DNA from 4 places in the Saccharococcus thermophilus genome. Region 3 is predicted to be linked to each of the others. Evidence: riboswitches for the same ligand, from Rfam matches in the RefSeq annotation. Region 3 holds a riboswitch; each other region holds the start of a gene.
The links. A riboswitch is a leader RNA that binds a small molecule or an ion and turns the genes downstream of it on or off. The one in region 3 is predicted to bind S-adenosylmethionine.

Region 1: linked by a shared signal. The riboswitch ahead of BDD39_RS01620 (LLM class flavin-dependent oxidoreductase) and the one ahead of BDD39_RS07415 (methionine ABC transporter ATP-binding protein) in region 3 are both predicted to bind S-adenosylmethionine.
Region 2: linked by a shared signal. The riboswitch ahead of metK (methionine adenosyltransferase) and the one ahead of BDD39_RS07415 (methionine ABC transporter ATP-binding protein) in region 3 are both predicted to bind S-adenosylmethionine.
Region 4: linked by a shared signal. The riboswitch ahead of BDD39_RS13800 (bifunctional homocysteine S-methyltransferase/methylenetetrahydrofolate reductase) and the one ahead of BDD39_RS07415 (methionine ABC transporter ATP-binding protein) in region 3 are both predicted to bind S-adenosylmethionine.

What each region holds. Positions count from the first base shown of each region.
Region 1 is NZ_JAASRS010000001.1:286,750-289,957, forward strand. Features, by position in the region: gene qoxB (cytochrome aa3 quinol oxidase subunit I) at 1-746, shown strand, start outside; gene qoxC (cytochrome aa3 quinol oxidase subunit III) at 750-1,364, shown strand; gene qoxD (cytochrome aa3 quinol oxidase subunit IV) at 1,366-1,665, shown strand; SAM riboswitch class I at 1,808-1,915, shown strand; gene BDD39_RS01620 (LLM class flavin-dependent oxidoreductase) at 1,985-3,046, shown strand; gene BDD39_RS01625 (ATP-grasp domain-containing protein) at 3,048-3,208, shown strand, end outside.
Region 2 is NZ_JAASRS010000001.1:2,284,484-2,287,691, forward strand. Features, by position in the region: gene metK (methionine adenosyltransferase) at 1-1,167, opposite strand, end outside; SAM riboswitch class I at 1,329-1,443, opposite strand; gene pckA (phosphoenolpyruvate carboxykinase (ATP)) at 1,628-3,208, shown strand, end outside.
Region 3 is NZ_JAASRS010000001.1:1,432,617-1,435,824, reverse strand. Features, by position in the region: gene BDD39_RS07420 (methionine ABC transporter permease) at 1-414, opposite strand, end outside; gene BDD39_RS07415 (methionine ABC transporter ATP-binding protein) at 404-1,417, opposite strand; SAM riboswitch class I at 1,565-1,672, opposite strand; gene BDD39_RS07410 (IS256 family transposase) at 1,987-3,156, opposite strand.
Region 4 is NZ_JAASRS010000001.1:2,653,694-2,656,901, forward strand. Features, by position in the region: gene BDD39_RS13790 (L-lactate permease) at 1-376, opposite strand, end outside; gene BDD39_RS13795 (helix-turn-helix domain-containing protein) at 502-1,059, shown strand; SAM riboswitch class I at 1,265-1,367, shown strand; gene BDD39_RS13800 (bifunctional homocysteine S-methyltransferase/methylenetetrahydrofolate reductase) at 1,444-3,208, shown strand, end outside.

The DNA.
Region 1 (3,208 bases), 1.1 Mb from region 3:
ACTATCAATATCATAATAGTTATTTCTTAGTTGCCCATTTCCATTATGTATTAATTGCTGGTACGGTGTTTGCTTGTTTTGCTGGGCTTCATTATTGGTATCCGAAAATGTTTGGTCATCTATTAAATGAACGTTTAGGAAAATGGACGTTCTGGCTCTTTATGATTGGATTTAACGTTTGCTTCTTTCCAATGTATTTCTTAGGATTAATGGGAATGACGCGACGCATGTACACGTACTCTGCCGGACTTGGCTGGACGCCGCTGAACGTTGTCGCGACGATTGGCGCGGCGCTGATGGGTATCGGCTTTATCATGCTTTGCTATAACATTTATTACAGCGCGCGGTACGGCGAGCGCGACATGACCGGAGACCCGTGGGACGGACGCACGCTCGAGTGGGCGACTGCTTCACCGCCAGCGCACTACAATTTCCCAATCACTCCGGAAGTAACGGATTTGGACGCTTATTGGGTGATGAAGAAAAACGGCAACGGATTTGAAGTAAAAGAAGAACAATTAAAGCCGATTCATATGCCAAGCAACTCAGGCCGCCCGTTCTTGATTTCGATTGCGTTTTTCTTCGCGGGCTTTGGTCTTGTCTTTAAATGGTTTACGCTGGCGATTATCGCTGCGATCTTCATTATTCTCGGTTTAATTCTCCGTTCGTTTGACGATGATGACGGCTATTACATTAGCGTGGACGAGATTAAACGCACGGAGCGTTTGGCACGGAAGGGGGCGTAACGGATGGCAGAAGCAGCTCACCGATATGATGAAACGATGCCGCTCGAGTATCGGACGGAAGAAAGCCGTTTAAATATTTTAGGATTTTGGATTTTCCTTGGCGCCGAGGTCGCGTTGTTTGCGACCTTGTTCGCCACCTATCTTGTTTTATTTCAGCGTACGGGAAGCGGCCCGACCGCGAAAGACCTATTTGAGGTAAAAGATGTTTTAATCGAAACGTTGCTTCTATTAACAAGCAGCTTTACGTGCGGACTCGCCATTTTTGAAATGCGCCGCGGCCGCATGAGCGGGCTGTTGGCATGGCTGTTGGTGACGCTTCTTTTAGGCGCAGGGTTTATTACCTTTGAAATTCGCGAATTTATTCATTATGTCCATGAAGGGGCAACGATACAGACAAGCGCGTTTCTCTCTAGCTTTTTCGTGCTTGTCGGAACGCACGGGGCGCACGTCAGCCTTGGGATTGGCTGGATGATTTTAATTATCATTCAGCTGCTGCAGCGCGGATTTACGCCGCGGACGGCAAGAAAAGTGTTTATCGTCAGCTTGTATTGGCACTTCCTTGACGTCGTGTGGATTTTTATCTTTACATTAGTTTATTTGACCGGGATGGTGATCTAGGATGGGTGCAAACAATCACCATGAATCATTTCCTTGGAAACATATCATTGGATTTATTCTCTCGCTTGTGCTGACGTTCGCTGCGCTTTGGGTCGCGCTATCTTCGGGATTAACGGTGAAGGCGATTATTGGCGTCATCGTCATTTTTGCGATCATTCAAGCAAGCTTGCAGCTATTTATGTTTATGCATATGACGGAAAGCGACAGCGGCAAAATTCAAACGATCAATATGGCGTATGCCTTTTTTATTGCGATAGTGGTTGTTGCCGGGTCGGTTTGGACGATGTCATTCGTATTGTAATGCGGAATCGCTGGCTCTCTCTATGTAGGAGAGCCAGCTTTTTTATATATTGACGGCAAATATAACGCTATGATAGGATAAAAGAAATCCAAGAAAGAAGATAAAATAAAGCGGAAAAAACGGAGATTAAACGAAATAGTAAATCTTATCCAGAGAGGTAGAGGGACTGGCCCGATGAAGCCCAGCAGCCCCTGATGTTCGTCAGAAAGGTGCTAATTCCAGCAGAACGGTTGGTTCTGGAGGATAAGATGAAGCAAAAACTTCTTCTTATCGAAGAAGTTTTTTATTTTTCCGGTTCATGGGGGAGGAGAGGAGCAAGATGAGATACGGGTTTTGGCTGCCGATTTTCGGAGGATGGCTGCGCAATGTTGATGATGAAATGATGCCGGCGACGTTTGAATATGCCAAAACGGTGGCGCAAAAAGCGGAACAATGGGGATATAGCACGACATTAGTCGCCGAGCTGTATTTAAATGATATAAAAGGACCGGAGAGCGATTCGCTGGAAGCATGGTCGACCGCGGCGGCGCTGGCGGCGGTGACAGAAAAATTGGAAATTATGGCGGCAGTCCGTCCCGGTTTCCATAATCCGGCTGTTACGGCGAAAATGGCGGCCAATATTGACCACATCAGCAACGGCCGCTTCACGCTGAATGTCGTATCAGCATGGTGGGAAGAAGAAGCACGTCAATATGGCGGCATTTTTACCGAACATGATGAGCGCTATGACCGCACGGAAGAATTCGTTCAAGTGTTAAAAGGGATGTGGACGAACGATGTATTTGATTTCCGGGGAAAATTTTATGAAGTAAAAGGTGCCCATTTAGCACCGAAACCAGTACAAAAGCCGTATCCGGTTTTGTACGCCGGCGGCGAGAGCGAACGGGGAAAACAAGCGATTGTGGAGCATTGCGATGCGTATGTGATGCATGGCGGAACAGTCGAAGAAATCGCCCGCAAAGTTGCTGATATGAAGCAGCGACGCAAACAGGCGGGAAAAGAGCCGTTTCGCTCGTTTGGCATGGCGGCGTTTGTCATTTGCCGCGACAGCGAGGAGGAAGCGCAGGCGGAATTAAAGCGCATTACCGACGTCAAATTATCGAGCGGCTATGCAGGATATAAGGATTTCGTCAATAAATCCCAGCTTGAGTTGCAGTTAAAATTGCAAGACTATTCCGTATCGAATCGTGGACTGCGGCCAAACTTCATCGGCACGCCGGAGCAAATTGCCGATCGCATTTTGGCGTATGAAGCTGCAGGGGTTGATTTATTATTATTACAATTTTCTCCGCAATTGGAGGAAATGGAGCAGTTTGCCAAACAAGTAATGCCGCTTGTCGAGGAGCGACGGAATTCGCTTGCGGCAAAAGGGGGAAAATAAGATGAGCAAAATTTACATTATTCATGAAAATAGCGAATGGACCGTGCATTTAACGCGGCGGTTGGATGAACTTGGTCTGCCTTATGAAGAATGGTTTTTAGACAAGGGGACGATCGATTTATCGGCGACGCCGCCGGAAGGGGTATTTTACAACCGGATGAG
Region 2 (3,208 bases), 850 kb from region 3:
TTTATCCGTACGCTCCCATGGCAGGTCGATATCCGTACGTCCAAAATGGCCGTAAGCAGCCGTTTGCTTGTAAATCGGACGGCGCAAATCCAACATTTTAATAATTCCTGCCGGGCGCAGGTCGAAGTTGTTGCGCACGACTTCGATTAAAATGTCTTCGGATACTTTTCCCGTGCCAAATGTGTCAATCGAAATCGAGACCGGTCTTGCCACCCCAATCGCATAGGCCAATTGCACTTCACACTTATCGGCAAGTCCTGCCGCCACGATATTTTTCGCGACATAACGGGCCGCATACGCAGCAGAACGGTCTACTTTTGTTGGATCTTTTCCGGAGAACGCACCGCCGCCGTGACGTGCGTAGCCGCCGTATGTGTCCACAATAATTTTCCGTCCCGTTAATCCCGCGTCGCCTTGAGGCCCGCCGATAACAAAGCGACCTGTTGGGTTAATAAAATATTTCGTATTTTCATCGATGAGCCCGGCTGGCACTACCGGCTTAATGACATGTTCTTTAATATCGCGTTCAATTTGTTCTTGCGTAACTTCTGGATGATGCTGCGCGGACACGACAATCGTATCGACGCGAACAGGTTTGCCATTTTCATCATATTCCACCGTTACTTGTGTCTTACCGTCTGGACGTAAATATGGCAAAACATCTTCCTTACGCACTTCCGCCAAGCGGCGTGCCAAACGGTGCGCCAATGAAATCGGAAGCGGCATTAACTCTTCTGTTTCATTGCAGGCAAAGCCAAACATAAGCCCTTGGTCACCGGCGCCGATCGCTTCGATTTCCTCGTCAGTCATCTGACCTTCACGAGCTTCTAACGCCCGATCGACTCCCATCGCGATATCTGGCGACTGCTCGTCAATCGATGTCAACACGGCGCATGTATCCGCATCAAAACCGAATTTAGCACGCGTATAGCCAATTTCGCGAACCGTATCGCGAACGATTCTTGGAATGTCGACATATGTTGATGTCGTAATTTCTCCGCTTACGAGCACGAGCCCTGTTGTCACACTCGTTTCGCAGGCAACGCGAGCGTTCGGGTCTTTTTCTAGGATCGCATCTAAAATTGCATCGGAAATTTGGTCGCAAATTTTATCCGGATGGCCTTCTGTTACAGACTCTGAAGTAAATAAACGTCTTTTTGATGACATTCGGCATTTTCCTCCTCTTTATATAATCAAACATCGAAAATGATAATGCCGTAAACGGCGGGGCGATACGGTACTCATTTCCCTTGTTTCATTTTCTCATATAAAAAAACCTTTCCTGTAACGGTGAGGAAAGGTCATTGCAATCGTAATTGCTCCTTTCACTCTTATCGTTCAAGGACACCGCCTTGCCACAGGTTAGCACCATTTCACATGTTTCCAGTTGTGACGGTTGCTGGGCTTCATTGGGCCTGTCCCTCCGCCAACTCGGGATAAGAGTATCCGTTCAATGACTTATCATATCGTAATGAAGCTCGAAAAGTCAACAAAATGCGGCGAATTTTTTATGAAAAAAACAGGAAAAATAAACAAAAGAAATCGTCACAAATAGTATGGACTAATAATAAAAATGTGTTATACTATTTTATAAGGATTATTAAATAAAAAAAGGTAGGTTTTGAAAATGGGGATCGCAAAAATGACCAATAAACTTTCTTTATTATTGCAAAAACCAAACGTATTTCACAATTTATCGGTAGCACAGCTGGTGGAAAAAGTGCTGCAGCGTAAGGAAGGTCACTTAACAGCTACTGGGGCGGTGGCGGTAACGACAGGAAAATATACAGGCCGCTCGCCAAAGGATAAATACATTGTCGAAGAAGCATCGACAAAAGCAAAAATCGATTGGGGAACAGTCAACCAGCCGATTTCGGAAGAAGTGTTTGAAAATTTATATAATAAAGTGCTTGATCATTTAATGAAACAAGATGAAGTTTTTGTCTTTAAAGGATTTGCCGGTGCTGATCCTAAATATCGTTTGCCGATTCAAGTGATTAACGAATTCGCTTGGCATAATTTATTTGCCCATCAATTATTTATTCGCCCAAGCGCAGAGGAATTACAAACACATGAAGCGCAATTTACGGTGATCTCTGCTCCAAATTTCAAAGCAGATCCGGCGGTGGACGGAACAAGATCAGAAGCGTTTATTATCATCTCTTTTGAGCGCCGCATCGTGTTAATCGGCGGAACGGAATATGCCGGCGAAATGAAAAAATCGATTTTCTCGGTGATGAACTATTTGCTTCCAGAGCAAGGGATTCTTTCAATGCATTGCTCAGCCAACGTCGGCAAAGAAGGAGACGTTGCATTATTCTTCGGACTGTCGGGAACAGGAAAAACGACGCTTTCCGCTGATCCAAACCGCCGCTTAATCGGTGATGACGAACACGGTTGGTCAAACCGCGGCATCTTTAATATCGAAGGCGGATGTTATGCGAAATGCATTAACCTATCCCGCGAAAAAGAACCGCAAATCTTTGACGCCATCGGGTTCGGAGCGGTGCTCGAAAACGTGGTAATCGATGAGCATACAAGAATACCAAATTACGATGATGCGACATTAACGGAAAATACGCGTGCGGCTTACCCGATTCAGGCCATTGCCAACATCGTGGATCCAAGCATTGCCGGCCACCCATCGACGATTATTTTCTTAACCGCAGACGCGTTTGGCGTATTGCCGCCAATTAGCAAACTGACGCGTGAACAAGCAATGTACCATTTCTTAAGCGGCTATACGAGCAAGCTCGCCGGCACCGAACGAGGAATCACTTCTCCGCAAGCGACATTCTCTACTTGCTTTGGCGCTCCGTTTTTGCCGCTTCCAGCCGTGCGCTATGCGGAAATGCTCGGCAAAAAAATCACGGAACATAACGTGCGGGTATTCCTTGTCAACACTGGTTGGACCGGCGGGGAGTACGGAGTCGGCAGCCGCATGAAGCTTGCCTACACCCGTGCGATGGTGCAAGCAGCTGTCGAAGGAGAACTGGACAATGTTGAAACAGTGAAAGACCCTATTTTTGGCTTGGCCATTCCACTTCATATTCCAGGAGTGCCAGATGAAGTGCTGCAGCCGCAAAATACTTGGGCTGATAAAAACGCATATGAACAAAAAGCAAAAGAACTGGCCGCAAAATTCCGCGAAAACTTCCAAAAATTTAAGCATATTGCACCGGAAATTGAAGCACTTGGCGGTCCGCTC
Region 3 (3,208 bases):
GATAATCATCCAAGGTGTCGCTCCGACGGCAACCGCTGCTTCGATCACCCCTTTTTCGATTTCTCGCAACGATGTTTCTACAATTCTTGCAAAAAACGGAACGGCAGCGACCGACAAAGATACGGACGCAGCAGTAGGTCCGATCGTTGTTCCGGTAATCAGTTTCGTAAGCGGCAACAGCCCGACGAGCAAGATGACAAACGGTATCGAGCGAATCATATTGACGATAAAGCCAAGGACGGATTTGACCACTGTGTTCTCCAAAAACAGACCGCGGTCGGTGACGAATAAGAGAATTCCGAGCGGCAAACCGGCAAGGATCGCGACGAAAAGGGAAATTGCCACCATATAAATCGTCTCTAAAAACGCTTTGTTCAGTTCGGGAATTAAATCAATTAACGCATCAAGCAGCATGTGCAATCACTTCCAATCCGTTCGTTCTTTGCGAAATGTAGTGAATGGCCCGCTCGATTTCTTCCGGTTCGCCGATCAGCTCCATGACAAAGATTCCGAGCGGCATCTCTTGAATATACTCGATTTTTCCATGCAAAATATTGCATTTTACTTTAAAGGTTTGTAGCATATCAGAAACGATTGCTTCCTCGGCTGTCTTCCCTTTGAACTGGATTTTGACAATCGTTCCTGTCCGCTTCTGCAGCAGATGATCAGGGAGTTCAAACCGCAATATACTGTTGATAAAGGACTTTGTTAATTCTTCTTTCGGATTTGTAAAAATGTCATATACGGTACCTAATTCGATGATTTTCCCGTTTTGCATGACAGCGACGCGGTCGCATATATCTTTGACCACTTCCATTTCATGTGTAATCAGCACAATCGTAATGCCAAGTTCACGGTTGATTTTTTTCAACAGCGTCAAAATCGATTTTGTTGTACTTGGGTCTAGCGCCGATGTTGCTTCGTCGCACAAGAGGACGGTCGGGTCGTTGGCAAGCGCCCGCGCGATGCCAACCCGCTGCTTTTGCCCGCCGCTTAGCTGGGAAGGGTACGCATCCCGCTTATCGGAAAGCCCGACCATTTCAAGCAATTCATTGACTCTTTTTTCAATTTCTTCTTTTGGCTTTTTTGCCGCTTTTAAGGCAAATGCGACATTTTCAAACACAGTTTTGGAGCTGACAAGATAAAAGTGTTGAAAAATCATTCCGATTTTTAAGCGGGCCTGCCGCAGCTGTTTGTCATTCAACGTTGTTAAATCGACACCATCGATGATGACTTGGCCAGATGTCGGGCGTTCCAAAAGATTTAAACAGCGCAACAACGTGCTTTTGCCGGCACCGCTATAGCCGATAATTCCAAAGATCTCCCCGTCTTGAATGGTTAAGGATACGTTGTCGACGCCGACGACTTGCTTTTTTTTCGTGGAATAAATTTTTGTTACATTTTTTATTTCGATCATCACTTCTTCCCTCCCGATCTATTTGCGGAGTTTTATGTAATTGTGAAAAACTATGTATGTAAGAATTTTTGCTTCTTTGCTTTTCCTGGAGCTGGAAAATAAAAACGCCCCTTTCATTCAGAAAGAGGCATCGGTATGTAAATACCCGACTTATCTTTCAGAATGAAAGCCATTCTGCAGGAATTGGCACCGTTCCCTAAAAGGGAGGTTGCCGGACGTCATTGGGCCTGTTCCCTCGGTCACTCTTGATAAGCGGTTTGTTGTATGCAATTTTTACATTCATCATAATTCCAAGAAAGCCGATTGTCAATATTGGTTTTGGTGATGATAGGTAAGACAGCGCTTACATCATTGTTATACCGCGAAAAAGTTTTTTTGCAGGTGTTTTCCTTTTTCATGGAGAACAAATTAGGTACCGTCAAGAATTTTGTGTAATGTAAGATAGATAGGGTATCTCTGAAATGGATTTAGAATAGAGGGGGGATATTTCCTCCACACGAGAGACTGAATATTCAGTCTCTTGTGTGGAAAGGGAGAATCCTCCTATTTTGTTTATTTACAATATTTGGTTAACAATAACGTTCTTCAAACATTCGTTGAAGAGCTTCCTGCGCTTCGGCAAATCCTCTTAACTTTCGCCCTGCCCATTTCTCATTAAAATCTTGGATGGTCAAATACACGACTTTTTCCGCGGCTTCTAAACTGCTCAAACTGTTCATCGGCTTTAGACGTTTCCGAATCTCTTTGATCGTTCGTTCGATGACATTCGTCGTGTAAATCACACTTCGAATACTGCTTGGATAATCCATAAATGTAAGGAGGACATCCAACTCATTGGCCCAAGACTGAACTTCTCTTGGATATTTGCTGGACCATTTCGACTCAAACTGTTGAAACATTTGTAACGCCATCTCCTTATTCGGCGCGCGATAAATCAGCTTGAGATCCTCGGCCACTTCGAATTGGTCTTTTTTCCGAACACGGCTGAGGGTGTTGCGGACTTTGTGCACGACACAGCGCTGCACATCGGCTTTCGGATACACCGCCTTAAAGGCTTCCTCCAGCCCCGGAAGGCCATCGAAGACGCCAAGAAGCACTTCCTTGACGCCTCTTTGGTAGAGGTGTTGAAGAATTTCCTGCCATCCATAGGCGCTTTCTTGTCCTCCCACGAAGAAATCCAGAATTTCTCGATACCCTTCTTCATTCACTCCTAACACCACATAAATGACTTCTTTCTCTACCGTATCGCGGCGAAGTTTCACGTACAAGCCGTCCAAATATAAGACAGAATAACGTTTGGATAGTGGACGATGGTGCCATTTCTCGATGTCTTCTTTCACGACATCGGTAATACGGCTGATCGTCGCTGGAGAATAAGCATTTCCTAGAATTCGTTCGATAAACTTGCCAATTTCCCGTGTACTCATGCCACTTTGATACATCCTAATGATGGCTTCCTCCAGCCAGCCGGTGTGGCGTTGATAAGGGGCAAACAACTGTGTTTGAAATTCCCCGTTTCGGTCTCTTGGAACCAAAAGACCCTCAATCCGGCCATATTGCGTATCTAGATTTCGCTGATAGTAGCCGTTTCTCATATTCGGCGTTCCAGCCTGTTCGATTTCGAGGAAATGTTTGATTTCTTCCCGCATAATCAGCTCTAATTTTTCCTTCACAAACTGACGAATGACACTTTCCAGTTGATTTGCCCAGTCGACATTCGGTATACTTCTTTTAGACATAGGTAGGGTACTCCTTTCTCTAAGATTTTTGGTCCAATCAGAGAATACCCTA
Region 4 (3,208 bases), 1.2 Mb from region 3:
CAATGCCAAATCCGCTGACCGCTTCCAGGAAAGGACCTAAAGCGGCAGAAATAAGCAGTCCTTGCTCTGCCGGTGAATGGCAAAAGCGGAATAAACCATAAGCAATAATATTCATCGCTCCGCTTTCATTCAGCAAGTTGTACAAAAGCAGCCCAAACACTAATACATAAATGACCGTCACCGACAACAACATTCCGTGAATCGAGGAATGAAGCAAATCCTGCACCGACGCATCAAAAGAAAAAAAGGCCAATGCGAAAGCCAATCCATACGAACAGACAGCGGTATACAGCGCCGGCATTTTCAGCCAAACCAAGCAAATGAGAGCGAATAAAATAGGCAATCCTGCTAATAAGAAATGAATCGCATCATGCATAAAACATCCCCCTCTCCCCTTTTATCCACTATAGTGGATATATATAATTATTCTCTACAAAAAACTGTAAGTCAAGACAAAATTTCCACTATAGTGTAATATATGAAGAAAGGAGGAAGACAGTCATGAATTTTGGAAAAAACGTACGAGAAGCTAGAAAGCGTAAATCTCTTTCGCTACAGGCGTTATCAGAGCGCTGCGGAGTTAGCCGCTCCATGCTGTCGCAAATCGAGAGAGGAGAAAAAAACCCGACCATTCAGGTAGCTTGCCAGATCGCTGAAGGGTTAGATATGACTCTTTCACAATTATTAGGGGAAGATGATCAAAGCGAAGTCATTATCATTAGAAAAGATGAGCGATACGTATATAAAGACGAACGGAGCGGCTTTGAACGCCATCTTTTGTCCCCTTCTTTTCCGTCAAAAGGGATTGAGTTTGTTTTCAACCGGATCCCGCCAAAACAAGAGTCGGGTGTTTTTCCAAAGCATAAAAAAGGAGTAAAAGAGTATATCTCTGTAGCTAAAGGAAAGTTAAGAGTCGTGCTGGGAACCCAATCATATGACTTGGAAGAAGGAGATTCGATATACTACGAAGCCGATATAGAACATCGTTTCATCAATATCGGGGAGGAAGAATGCCACTACTACCTAGTCATTGATTCCAATTATATACATTCACTATAGTGAACAACACTGCTTTTTAACATGTCCACCGAGAAGTCTCCCACCTCTAAACAGAGTGTAGGTGGGAGAGGTTCATGCATTAATGCTTTTTTCTATTGAGGATGGAATATTTTCTTGAAAACGATTTTATTATATTGAATATTTTCAGAAAATGCTTTACATTATATATTAACTATAAACGTTTGGCTACAACTTCATAGCGAATTTCTTATCAAGAGAGGGGGAGGGACTGGCCCGGTGAACCCTCAGCAACCTGACGGATGTCAAGGTGCTAAATCCAGACAGGCAAAACGCCTGGAAGATAAGAAGAGACGATACATAAAAAGTCTTCTTCTTATAGAAGGCTTTTTTCTTTTACCATTTTCATAGAACGGGGGAATGAGCGTGGGGCTTTTGCAAGACTTAAAAGAACGCATCCTTATCGCCGATGGCGCGATGGGAACGCTATTATACTCGCACGGCGTCGACCGATGTTTTGAAGAACTAAACTTATCGAAACCGGAAGACATCCTTCATATTCATGAAGCATATATCGCCGCGGGTGCCGAGGTCATTCAAACGAATACATACGGCGCCAACTACGTCAAACTCGCCCGCTATGGACTCGAAGACGAAGTGCCGGCGATAAACCGCGCGGCGGCAAGGCTCGCCAAACAGGCGGCGGGAAATAAAGCCTACGTGCTTGGAACGATCGGCGGATTGCGCAGCATCAATAAAAGCGCCGTTTCCATCGAAGAGGTAAAGCGGACGTTTCGCGAGCAATTGTTTGTGCTGTTAAATGAAGACGTCGACGGCTTGTTGCTCGAGACGTATTACGATTTAGAAGAATTAGAGACGGTTCTTGCGATCGCGCGCAAAGAAACGGATAAACCGATTATCGCGCACGTCTCCCTCCACGAAGTCGGCGTTTTGCAAGACGGCACTCCGCTTGCTGAAGCGTTGGCGCGCTTGGAGCAGCTGGGAGCCGATGTCGTCGGGCTGAACTGCCGCCTCGGCCCGTACCATATGATCCGCTCGCTGGAGGAAGTGCCGCTGCCAAACAGAGCGTTTCTTTCCGCGTATCCGAACGCGAGCCTGCCGGATTATCGCGACGGACGGCTTGTCTATGAAACAAACACCGATTATTTTAAAGAAACAGCGCTCGCCTTCCGTGAGCAAGGCGTGCGCCTGATTGGCGGCTGCTGCGGCACGACGCCGAAACATATCGAAGCGATGGCGGGCGCCTTAACCGATCGGACGCCGGTGCAAACGAAAACGGTGAAGCGGCGCCATATTTCCATTTCCCTTCAATCGAACGAACCAAATGCCGTCCCGCCGCTGCAAGACATCGTACGCAAGCGGCGTTCGGTAATCGTCGAGCTCGATCCGCCGAAAAAATTAGGAATCGCCAAATTTTTAGAAGGTGCCAAAGCGCTGAAAGAAGCGAATATTGATGCGCTGACACTGGCTGACAACTCGCTGGCTACACCACGGATCAGCAACATGGCGCTCGGCTCCATCGTCAAAGAGCATCTTGGCATCCGCCCGCTTATTCATATCACCTGCCGCGACCGCAACTTGATCGGGCTGCAGTCGCACCTGATGGGCTTGCATACGCTTGGCATCACCGATGTGCTCGCCATTACCGGCGATCCATCGAAAATCGGCGATTTTCCTGGAGCGACATCGGTCTACGACTTATCGTCTTTTGACTTGATTCGGCTCATTCGCCAGTTTAATGAAGGGCTGTCGTATTCAGGAAAACCGCTCGGTCAAAAAACGAATTTTTCGATCGCCGCGGCCTTTAACCCGAACGTCCGCCATTTGGATAAGGCCGTAGAACGCTTAGAGAAAAAAATTCAATGCGGCGCCCACTATTTTATTACCCAGCCGCTTTATTCCGAACGGCAAATCGAGGAAGTGTACGAAGCGACGAAGCATCTTGAGACGCCGATTTACATCGGCATTATGCCGCTAGTGAGCGCGCGCAACGCCGATTTCCTTCACCATGAAGTGCCGGGCATCACGCTGTCGGAAGAAATCCGCTTGCGCATGGCGGCATGCGCCAACGACCCGGTACAATCGGCTCGCGAAGGAATTGCGATCGCCAAATCGCTCATTGACGCCGCTTTTGACTTATTTAACGGCATCTACCTCATTACGCCGTTTT